4 regions of the Spirillospora sp. NPDC000708 genome follow, and region 3 is predicted to be linked to each of the others. Evidence: predicted binding sites of a transcription regulator. Region 3 holds the regulator's gene; each other region holds the start of a gene.
What was found. Region 3 encodes HrcA, which represses chaperone genes, less so after heat shock. Its sites were predicted from a motif close to TTGGCACTCTCNNNNNGAGAGTGCCAA; they were not measured.
Positions count from the first base shown of each region.

Region 1: groL (chaperonin GroEL) is a predicted target of HrcA. The motif match lies at 1,294-1,320, and genes of this name have one in related genera.
Region 2: ABT299_RS30150 (FmdB family zinc ribbon protein) is a predicted target of HrcA. The motif match lies at 1,194-1,220, and genes of this name have one in related genera.
Region 4: groES (co-chaperone GroES) is a predicted target of HrcA. The motif match lies at 1,352-1,378, and genes of this name have one in related genera.

Region 1 is NZ_JBEPCJ010000079.1:2,409-4,607, reverse strand. It holds gene ABT299_RS39145 (MoaD/ThiS family protein) at 1-154, shown strand, start outside; gene ABT299_RS39140 (cold shock domain-containing protein) at 223-396, shown strand; gene ABT299_RS39135 (hypothetical protein) at 582-1,067, shown strand; gene groL (chaperonin GroEL) at 1,452-2,199, shown strand, end outside.
Region 2 is NZ_JBEPCJ010000049.1:54,241-56,439, reverse strand. It holds gene ABT299_RS30155 (potassium/proton antiporter) at 1-1,072, shown strand, start outside; gene ABT299_RS30150 (FmdB family zinc ribbon protein) at 1,259-1,621, shown strand; gene ABT299_RS30145 (MMPL family transporter) at 1,856-2,199, shown strand, end outside.
Region 3 is NZ_JBEPCJ010000153.1:222-2,420, forward strand. It holds gene ABT299_RS50220 (DUF3097 domain-containing protein) at 1-744, opposite strand, end outside; gene hrcA (heat-inducible transcriptional repressor HrcA) at 932-1,942, shown strand; gene dnaJ (molecular chaperone DnaJ) at 1,943-2,199, shown strand, end outside.
Region 4 is NZ_JBEPCJ010000028.1:95,450-97,648, reverse strand. It holds gene groL (chaperonin GroEL) at 1-836, opposite strand, end outside; gene groES (co-chaperone GroES) at 924-1,232, opposite strand; gene ABT299_RS21335 (class I SAM-dependent methyltransferase) at 1,497-2,199, shown strand, end outside.

The sequences.
Region 1 (2,199 bases), on a different contig from region 3:
GATCGCGGCCCGCATCCTGGACGACGCCGGCAAGATCCGCCGGTTCGTCAACGTCTACGTCGGCGACGAGGACGTCCGGTTCGCCGACGGCCTCGACACCGCGACCCCCGCGGGCAGCCAGATCTCGATCATCCCCGCGGTCGCGGGCGGCTGACCGCCACCGGCCATCCGGCCGCCGTCCCCGAGCGCCGTCGCGGCCGCCGGGCGGGGTCGACTCCGATCATGCCGGGGTCGACCCCACCCGCGGCGCGGCGCCGCGGAGGCCGCGACGTCTTCGTCCACCATTCGGCGATCCGGATGGACGGCTACCGCACCCTCGAACAGGGCCGGCGCGTCGAGTTCGAGATCACCCAGAGCGACCGCGGCCCTCAAGCCGACGCCGTCCGCCCCCACTGACCCGCCCGGCCTGTTCGTGCCGGAGACATGGGGATACGATCAAGGTCGGCTTTCGGTACCCGGACCGCTGTCCCGCCCCAGTGATCCATGACGCAGGGGTGAGGCTCATGGAACGGTCGATGGCGTGGCAGGGCGGACCCGATGTTCCGTCCACGACCTGGCGCGGCGGGGCCAACGTCCCGTCCATGACGTTCGGGCGGTTGAACGCCACCTGGCCATTGGCCTCGCTGAGGCTGAGCCATTCCGGAATCGTCCTGACCGCCGTTCGCAAGCGGTTTCACCTGACCGCGGCCGACGTGGTGGCGGCCTTTCCCTGCTCGAGCTCGCCGCTCAGCAAAGGGATCGGCATCGAAACCCGCGACGGCCGGGTACTGGTCTTCTGGACCTCCGAGGCCTCCGCCGTCCTTCCCGCGCTGCAGGCCGCGGGCTTCCCGGTCTCGCCCGCACCGCGCAACGCCTTCCAGGAGATCCGCGCCGCTCGCCGGCGCGTCGCCCCGGCCGGCTCGGCGAGACGCCGGCTCGCCTTGCGCGGAGTCCTCCTCTCGGCCGGGCTCCTCTGCATCGTGCTCCTGAAGCCGATCCTGCTGCCGGACTACTCCTGGACCATGCTCGTCTTCGCCCTGCTGGCCTTCGCCGTCCTCAACGGTCTGCTCTACCTGCGACGGAAGTGACCCGCCCTCCCGCCCACAACATGACGGCCTTGCCCCCTCCACCCAAGGCCGAGCTTTTCGTGAACAGTGGGGCACGGACCGGCACAGCAGGGCGCAACATGACATGTCCGGCGAATCGCTGGAGTACCGCGGCGCAGGTCAGAGCCCTTCCGGGCGGCCCGGCGAAGACGAGTGCGGCGAGGCTGTGCGGCGCTTGCACTCGGCAGGGTAGAGTGCTAAAAAACGGTTGGCACTCTACTGTGGAGAGTGACAGCTTCACAGTCTGGGTCGGGGCGACGAGGCCCCAGTCCGGTGGCGGAATGGCAGCCGCCGGGCACGGGGCCGTCCGTCGCGGGCGTCGGCTCGATCCTTTAAGCCACCTTGTTCCGGGAGGACTAGGAGCCTATGGCTGCAAAGATGATCGCGTTCGACGAGGAGGCCCGGCGCGGCCTCGAGCGCGGCATGAACCAGCTCGCCGACGCCGTGAAGGTGACCCTCGGTCCCAAGGGCCGCAACGTCGTGCTGGAGAAGAAGTGGGGCGCCCCCACGATCACCAACGACGGTGTGTCGATCGCCAAGGAGATCGAGCTCGAGGACGCCTGGGAGAAGATCGGCGCCGAGCTCGTCAAGGAAGTGGCGAAGAAGACCGACGACGTAGCCGGTGACGGCACGACGACGGCGACCGTGCTGGCCCAGGCGCTGGTCCGCGAGGGCCTGCGCAACGTGGCCGCCGGCGCCAACCCGATGTCGCTGAAGCGCGGCATCGAGGCCGCGGTCGAGCGGGTCAGCGAGGAGCTGTCCAAGCTGGCCAAGGACGTGGAGACCAAGGAGCAGATCGCCTCCACGGCGTCCATCTCCGCGGGCGACCCGCAGATCGGCGAGATGATCGCCGAGGCGATGGACAAGGTCGGCAAGGAAGGCGTCATCACGGTCGAGGAGAGCCAGACCTTCGGTCTGGAGCTCGAGCTGACCGAGGGCATGCGCTTCGACAAGGGCTACATCTCGCACTACTTCGTGACCGACCCCGAGCGGATGGAGGCGGTCCTCGAGGACCCGTACATCCTGATCGTTCAGGGCAAGGCGTCGGCCAACAAGGACCTGCTGCCCGTCCTCGAGGGCGTCATGCAGTCCGGCAAGCCGCTGCTGATCATCG
Region 2 (2,199 bases), on a different contig from region 3:
CCGGCTGCCCCTGCCCTCCCGGCTGACCGGGCTCCTCGAAGCCGAATCCGGCTTCAACGACGCACCCGTCGTGATCATCGTGGCCACCCTCAGCGTCAAGCACGGCGGCGTCCCCAACATCGCCGAGCTCGCGGGCGTGATGGTGTACGAGCTGATCGCCGGCGGCGTGCTCGGGTTCGCGATCGGCTGGCTCGGCGCACAGGCACTGCGCCGCGTCGCCCTCCCCGCGTCCGGCCTGTACCCCATCGCCGTGATGTCGCTGTCCATCGGCTCCTATGGCGCCGCCACGCTGCTGCACGCGAGCGGCTTCCTGGCCGTCTACGTCAGCGCGCTGGTGCTCGGCAACGCGCGCTTGCCGCACCGTCCGGCCACGAGGGGCTTCGCCGAAGGCATCGGCTGGCTCGCCCAGATCGGGCTGTTCGTGATGCTGGGCCTGCTGGCCTCGCCCGGCGCGCTCCCCGGCCAGATCGTCCCGGCGCTCGTCATCGGGTTCGTCCTGCTGCTCGTGGCGCGCCCTGTGTCGGTCGTCCTGTCCTCGATCGGGTTCAAGCTCTCGTGGGGCGAGAAGGTGTTCGCCTCATGGGCGGGGCTGCGCGGCGCCGTCCCGATCGTCCTGGCCACCATCCCCATGGTGAAGGACGTGCCGGACGCCGACCGGCTGTTCTCCATCGTCTTCAACATCGTCGTGGTGTTCACGCTCTTGCAGGGCCCTACGCTGCCCCTGGTCGCGCGCTGGTGCCGCCTCAAGAGCGACGAGCAGACGCGCGAACTGGACGTGGAGGCCGCGCCCCTGGAGGAACTCCATGCGGACCTGCTCGAAGTCCGCATCCCGCCCGACTCCCGGTTGAGCGGAGTGGAGATCTTCGAGCTGCGGCTGCCCGCCGGAGCGTCCATTACCCTCGTCGTGCGGGACGGGGAGAGCTTCGTACCGGAACCCACCACGCCCCTGCAGAGCGGCGACACGCTGCTGGTCGTGACCACCGAGGCCGTACGCGAGACCACGGAACGCAGGCTGCGCGCCATCAGCCGCCGCGGGAAGCTGGCCGGATGGTTCGGCGAGACCGGCGCATGAGCGTCCTGCGGCACGGGCACCGAGACCCGGCCGGGCCCTTGGGGTAGGGCCGGGCTCGGGGGCAAGCTCGGGGCGGCTGGGAACAGACCCGCGGCGAATCCTGTTCCACGGGTGGGTACCATTAGCAGTCATCTAGAGTGAGTGCCAGTCCGGGACGGCGCCGGACTGAGTCAGCGAGGAGGAACCGTGCCGACGTATCAGTACGTTTGCACCGAGTGCGGCGAGCCTCTGGAGGTCGTGCAGAAGTTCAGCGACGACGCGCTGACCGAATGCCCGGCGTGCAAGGGAAAGCTCCGCAAGGTCTTCTCCGCCGCGGGGATCATCTTCAAGGGGTCGGGCTTCTACCGCACCGACAGCCGCGGCTCAGGCAAGTCGTCCTCCACCGTGGGGAGCTCGTCCAACGGCTCGAACGGCTCGTCGTCGAGCGGTGACTCCGGCAAGTCCGACTCGGCGTCCTCGTCGAGTTCGTCGGGCTCGTCGAGCGACTCGTCGTCGTCCTCGTCTTCCGCCTCCTCGTCGAAGTCGTCTTCGTCCGAGAAGGTGGCCTGACCCAGGGGCCACGCCTCACCACCGCGCTTCCCGAAGGCCGGAGGAACCCGAACGGGTTCCTCCGGCCTTCTGCGTGCTCTGGGGGGCATCCCTGAGGCCACCCCTAGCAGGACCCTGAGGCCACCCCGAGATTTCGCGATATAACTTGCCTTCTCTCGCCTTCCGAGAGACTCTGGTCCTGAGCAAGTTTTCGCGTCATATCGCGAGATCCACGGACCTCTCAGGAGATCGACCATGCGCGCACAGAGCCAGGCTCCCCCCCGAACACCGGCCCGCAGGCTCGCCGGGCTGATCGCCGGACGCCGCGGCAAGTGGGCCGTCCTCGCCGTCTGGATCGTCCTGCTGGCCGCGCTCGGCCCGCTCGCCGGGCGCCTGGGCGACGTGGAGGACAACGACGCGGCGTCCTGGCTGCCCGCGAGCGCCGAGTCCACGCAGGTCGTCAAGCAGCAGGACATGTTCCAGAAGGACGAGACGATGCTCGCCGTCATCGTGTACGAGCGTCCTTCCGGCATCACCGCGGCCGACCGCGCCAAGGCCGCCGCCGACAGGCCCGCCTTCGAGCGCCTCCCGGGCGCCGA
Region 3 (2,199 bases):
GGTGACGGAGCCGAGGATGCGCTTCCAGGCCGCGCCCGTCTCGCAGTCCCAGCCGAGGGCCTCGACGACGCCCTCCTTCCACGGGACGCCGCGGGGGACGCGGGGCCAGGCGGGGATGCCGACGGCGGCGGGCTTGACGGCCTCCCAGATGTCGATGAACGGGTGGCCGGTCACGAGGACGTGCGGGGACGACACCCGCGCGGCGATCCGGCTCTCCTTGGAACCCTCCACGAGGTGGTCGACCAGCACGCCGAGGCGGCGGCCCTCGTCCGGCGCGAACTCCTCGACGATCGCGGGCAGGTCGTCCACGCCCTCGAGGTACTCGACGACGACGCCCTCGACGCGCAGGTCGTGCCCCCAGATCTTCTCGACGAGCTCGGCGTCGTGGACGCCCTCCACGTAGATGCGGCTCTCCTTGGCGACGCGGGCGCGCAGCCCCTGGACCGCGATCGACCCGGACGCCGAGCGGGCCGGGGCGGCGGGCGCCGCGGCGGGCCGGACGAGGGTGACCGGCTTGCCGTCGATCAGGAAGCCGGCCTTGGTGAGGGGGAACACCCGGCGCTTGCCGAACCGGTCCTCCAGCGTGACGCCGAACTTGTCGCAGCCGACCACGGCGCCGCAGAAGCCGCTGTCGGGATCCTCGGCGACCAGGCCCGGCTCGACCGGCACCTCCGGGATCCGCCCCTTGCGGGGGCGGCGCCAGTCGCCGGCGAGCACGTCGTCTCCGTAGTTCTTGCTCCGCACGGTTCCGCACACTAACGGCCGGGATAAGATCACGCAGCCGCGCGCGGCCCGGTGGCGGGCCGCGGCCCCCGGAACGTCCCCTCCGGGCCGTACACTTGGCACTCGGAACTACGGAGTGCCAGCAAGGCCCCGTCGGCGGTATATCTGGACGTGAGGACCTGTGGAAGGTGCAGAAGGAGGTGACCGGGTGCTGGACGACCGGAAACTCGCGGTGCTGCGCGCCATAGTCGAGGACTATGTCTCCACGAACGAGCCGGTGGGCTCCAAGGCCCTGGTGGACCGGCACAACCTCGGCGTCTCTTCCGCGACGATTCGCAACGACATGGCGGTGCTGGAGGAGCAGGGGTACATCGCCCAGCCGCACACCAGCGCGGGGCGGGTCCCCACCGACAAGGGATACCGGCTGTTCGTCGACCGGCTGTCCACGATCAAGCCGCTGTCGGTCGCCGAGCGCCGCGCGATCGAGACGTTCCTGTCCGGCGCCTACGACCTCGACGACATCGTCGGCCGCACCGTCCGGCTGCTCGCGCAGCTGACCCGGCAGGTCGCGGTCGTGCAGTACCCGTCGCTGACCCGCTCGTCGGTGCGGCACGTGGAGCTGGTCCCGGTCGCCGAGGGCCGGCTGCTGCTGGTGCTGATCACCAACACCGGGCGGGTCGAGCAGCGCGTCATCGAGACGGGGAAGATCTCCGAGGAATCCGTGGGGCACCTGCGGGCGTTGCTCAATACGTGCCTGGACGGGCTGGGCTTCGGCGACGTGCCGTCCGCCGTGGCGGACCTGCCGGACAAGGTGGGCCCGGACGAGCGGCCGGTGGCGGCCGCGGTCCTGTCCGTCCTGCTGGAGACCCTCGTCGAGAACCACGAGGAGAAGATCGTCTTCGCCGGCGCGGCGAACCTGGCCGCCGTCGACTTCTCGCAGAGCCTGCGGGAGGTGCTGGTGGCGCTGGAGGAGCAGGTGGTCCTCATGCGGCTGCTCGGCGAGACCGGCGACTCCTCTACTCTTACGGTGCGGATCGGCACCGAGAACCCCGATGAGGGGCTCCGTTCGACCTCGGTCGTCGCAGCCGACTACGGCGTCGGCGACCTCACGCTGGCCCGGCTAGGTGTGCTCGGGCCGACACGCATGGATTACCCCGGCACGATGGGAGCGGTACGGGCAGTGGCACGCTACGTGGGACAGATCCTGGCGGGGTCGTAAGTGGCCAACGACTACTACGCGACCCTCGGCGTCCGCCGGGACGCCAGCGCCGACGAGGTCAAGAAGGCGTACCGGCGGCTCGCGCGCGAGCTGCACCCGGACGTCAACCCGGACCCGGAGACGCAGGAGAAGTTCAAGGAGATCACCCAGGCCTACGAGGTGCTCTCCGATCCGAAGAAGCGCGAGATGTACGACCTCGGTGCGGATCCGTTCGCGCCGGGCGGCGGCGCGGGCGCGGGCGCCGGGGGCTTCGGCGG
Region 4 (2,199 bases), on a different contig from region 3:
AAGCCCGGCGCCTTGACGGCGACGGAGGTGAAGGTGCCGCGGATCTTGTTGGCGACGAGCAGCGCCAGGGCCTCGCCCTCGACGTCCTCGGCCACGACCAGCAGCGGCTTCTTGGTCTGGGCGACCTTCTCCGCCAGCGGCAGGAACTCCTGCACGTTGGAGATCTTGCCGTCCACGATGAGCACGTAGGCGTCCTCCAGGACGGCCTCCATGCGCTCGGGGTCGGTGACCATGTGCGGCGACAGGTAGCCCTTGTCGAACTGGAGGCCCTCGGTGAACTCCAGCTCGAGGCCCATGGTGTGGGCCTCCTCGACGGTGATGACGCCGTCCTTGCCGACCTTGTCGAACGCCTCGGCGATCAGCTCGCCGATCTGCGCGTCCTGGGCGGAGATGGTGGCGACGTGCGCGATCTCGCCCTTCTCGTCGACCTCGCGGGCCGACTTCAGGAGCTGGTCGGACACGTGCTGGGCGGCCGCGTCGATACCGCGCTTGAGGCCGAGCGGCGAGGCGCCGGCGGCCACGTTGCGGATGCCCTCGCGGACGAGGGCCTGGGCGAGGACGGTCGCCGTGGTGGTGCCGTCGCCCGCGATGTCGTTGGTCTTGGTCGCCACTTCCTTGGCGAGCTGGGCCCCGAGGTTCTCGTAGGGGTCCTCCAGCTCCACCTCGCGGGCGATGGTGACGCCGTCGTTGGTGATGGTCGGCGCGCCGAACTTCTTGTCGATGACGACGTTGCGGCCGCGCGGGCCGATCGTCACCTTGACGGCGTCCGCGAGAGCGTTGACGCCGCGCTCAAGAGCCCGGCGAGCGTCCTCCTCGAACTCCAGGATCTTCGCCATGGGGTTAACTCCTATGTCACGCGATCCGCCCCGGCCGCCCCGCCGGTGGGCGGCGCGGGCCGGGGCGGGCGCATCACGTCTCGGTGATTACTTCTCGATGACCGCGAGCACGTCGCGGGCCGAGAGGACGAGGTAGTCCTCGCCGTTGTACTTGACCTCGGTGCCGCCGTACTTGCTGTAGAGCACGACCTCGCCGACCTTGACGTCGACCGGGACGCGCTCGCCCTTGTCGTCGACGCGGCCCGGGCCGACGGCCAGGACGGTGCCCTCCTGCGGCTTCTCCTTGGCGGTGTCCGGGATCACCAGGCCGGAGGCGGTGGTGGTCTCGGCCTCAAGCGGCTGGACGACGATGCGGTCCTCGAGCGGCTTGAGAACAACCTTGGTGGCGGTCGTCACGATCTGACCTCCCCTTCGATTGGTCCTCGGCGGCCATGGCAGGCCGCCGGCACATGTGACAGAGAGGCGACCCTGGACCGGCCTGTCGTCGCGGGTGCCAGACCGACCTTGTCGCTGTGTTGGCACTCTCGCAGTGAGAGTGCCAGTCAGTGAGACTATGCCGTGCCCGTTGGCCCGTCAACACGGACACGGAGGCACGGCCCGCGGCGTTCCGGCGCGTTCACCCGCGGATCACCCGGGCGCCGCGCTCGGTACGGTCCAGGCATGGACATCGCGTCGTTCCGGGAGCTGCTCACCCCCGTCGGCCAGGCACTTCTGGCAGAGGCGAGCGAAGCGGACATCTCGGAGGCCGGGTTGCTCGGCACGGCGTCGCGGCTGCGGGAGCGGCACGGGGCGGACCTCGTGGCGGCGGCGCTGACCCAGGTGCGGCTCCGGCGGCGCGCCGAGGCGAAGTTCGGTTCCGACGCGGGCCGCATGTACTTCACCCAGGCCGGCCTGGAGCAGTCCACGCGTGCGAGCGTGGCAGCGCATCGCGCGCGACGCTTCGCCTCTGGGCTGCCCGCAGGCCCGCGCGTACTGGAACTGGGATGCGGCATCGGTGCCGACCTTATGGCGCGTTCCCGAGTGGGTCTGACGGGCGACGGCGTTGAGCGCGACCCGCTGACGGCCGAGGTGGCCGGCGCCAACGTGACGGCGTTCGGCTTGGACGGCCTCGCGCGCCTGCGCGTAGGTGACGCCCTGGACGAGGACCCGGACGGGTACGCGGCCGTGTTCGCCGACCCCGGGCGCCGGACGGCACGGGGCCGCGTCTTCGACCCGCGCTCCTACGAGCCGCCGCTCGACGCCGTCCTCGGCCTCGCCGGACGGGCGCCGGCCGGGTGCGTCAAGGTCGCGCCCGGCATCCCGCACGAGGCCGTGCCGGACGGCGCGGAGGCGGAGTGGGTGTCGGTCGGCGGGGACGTGAAGG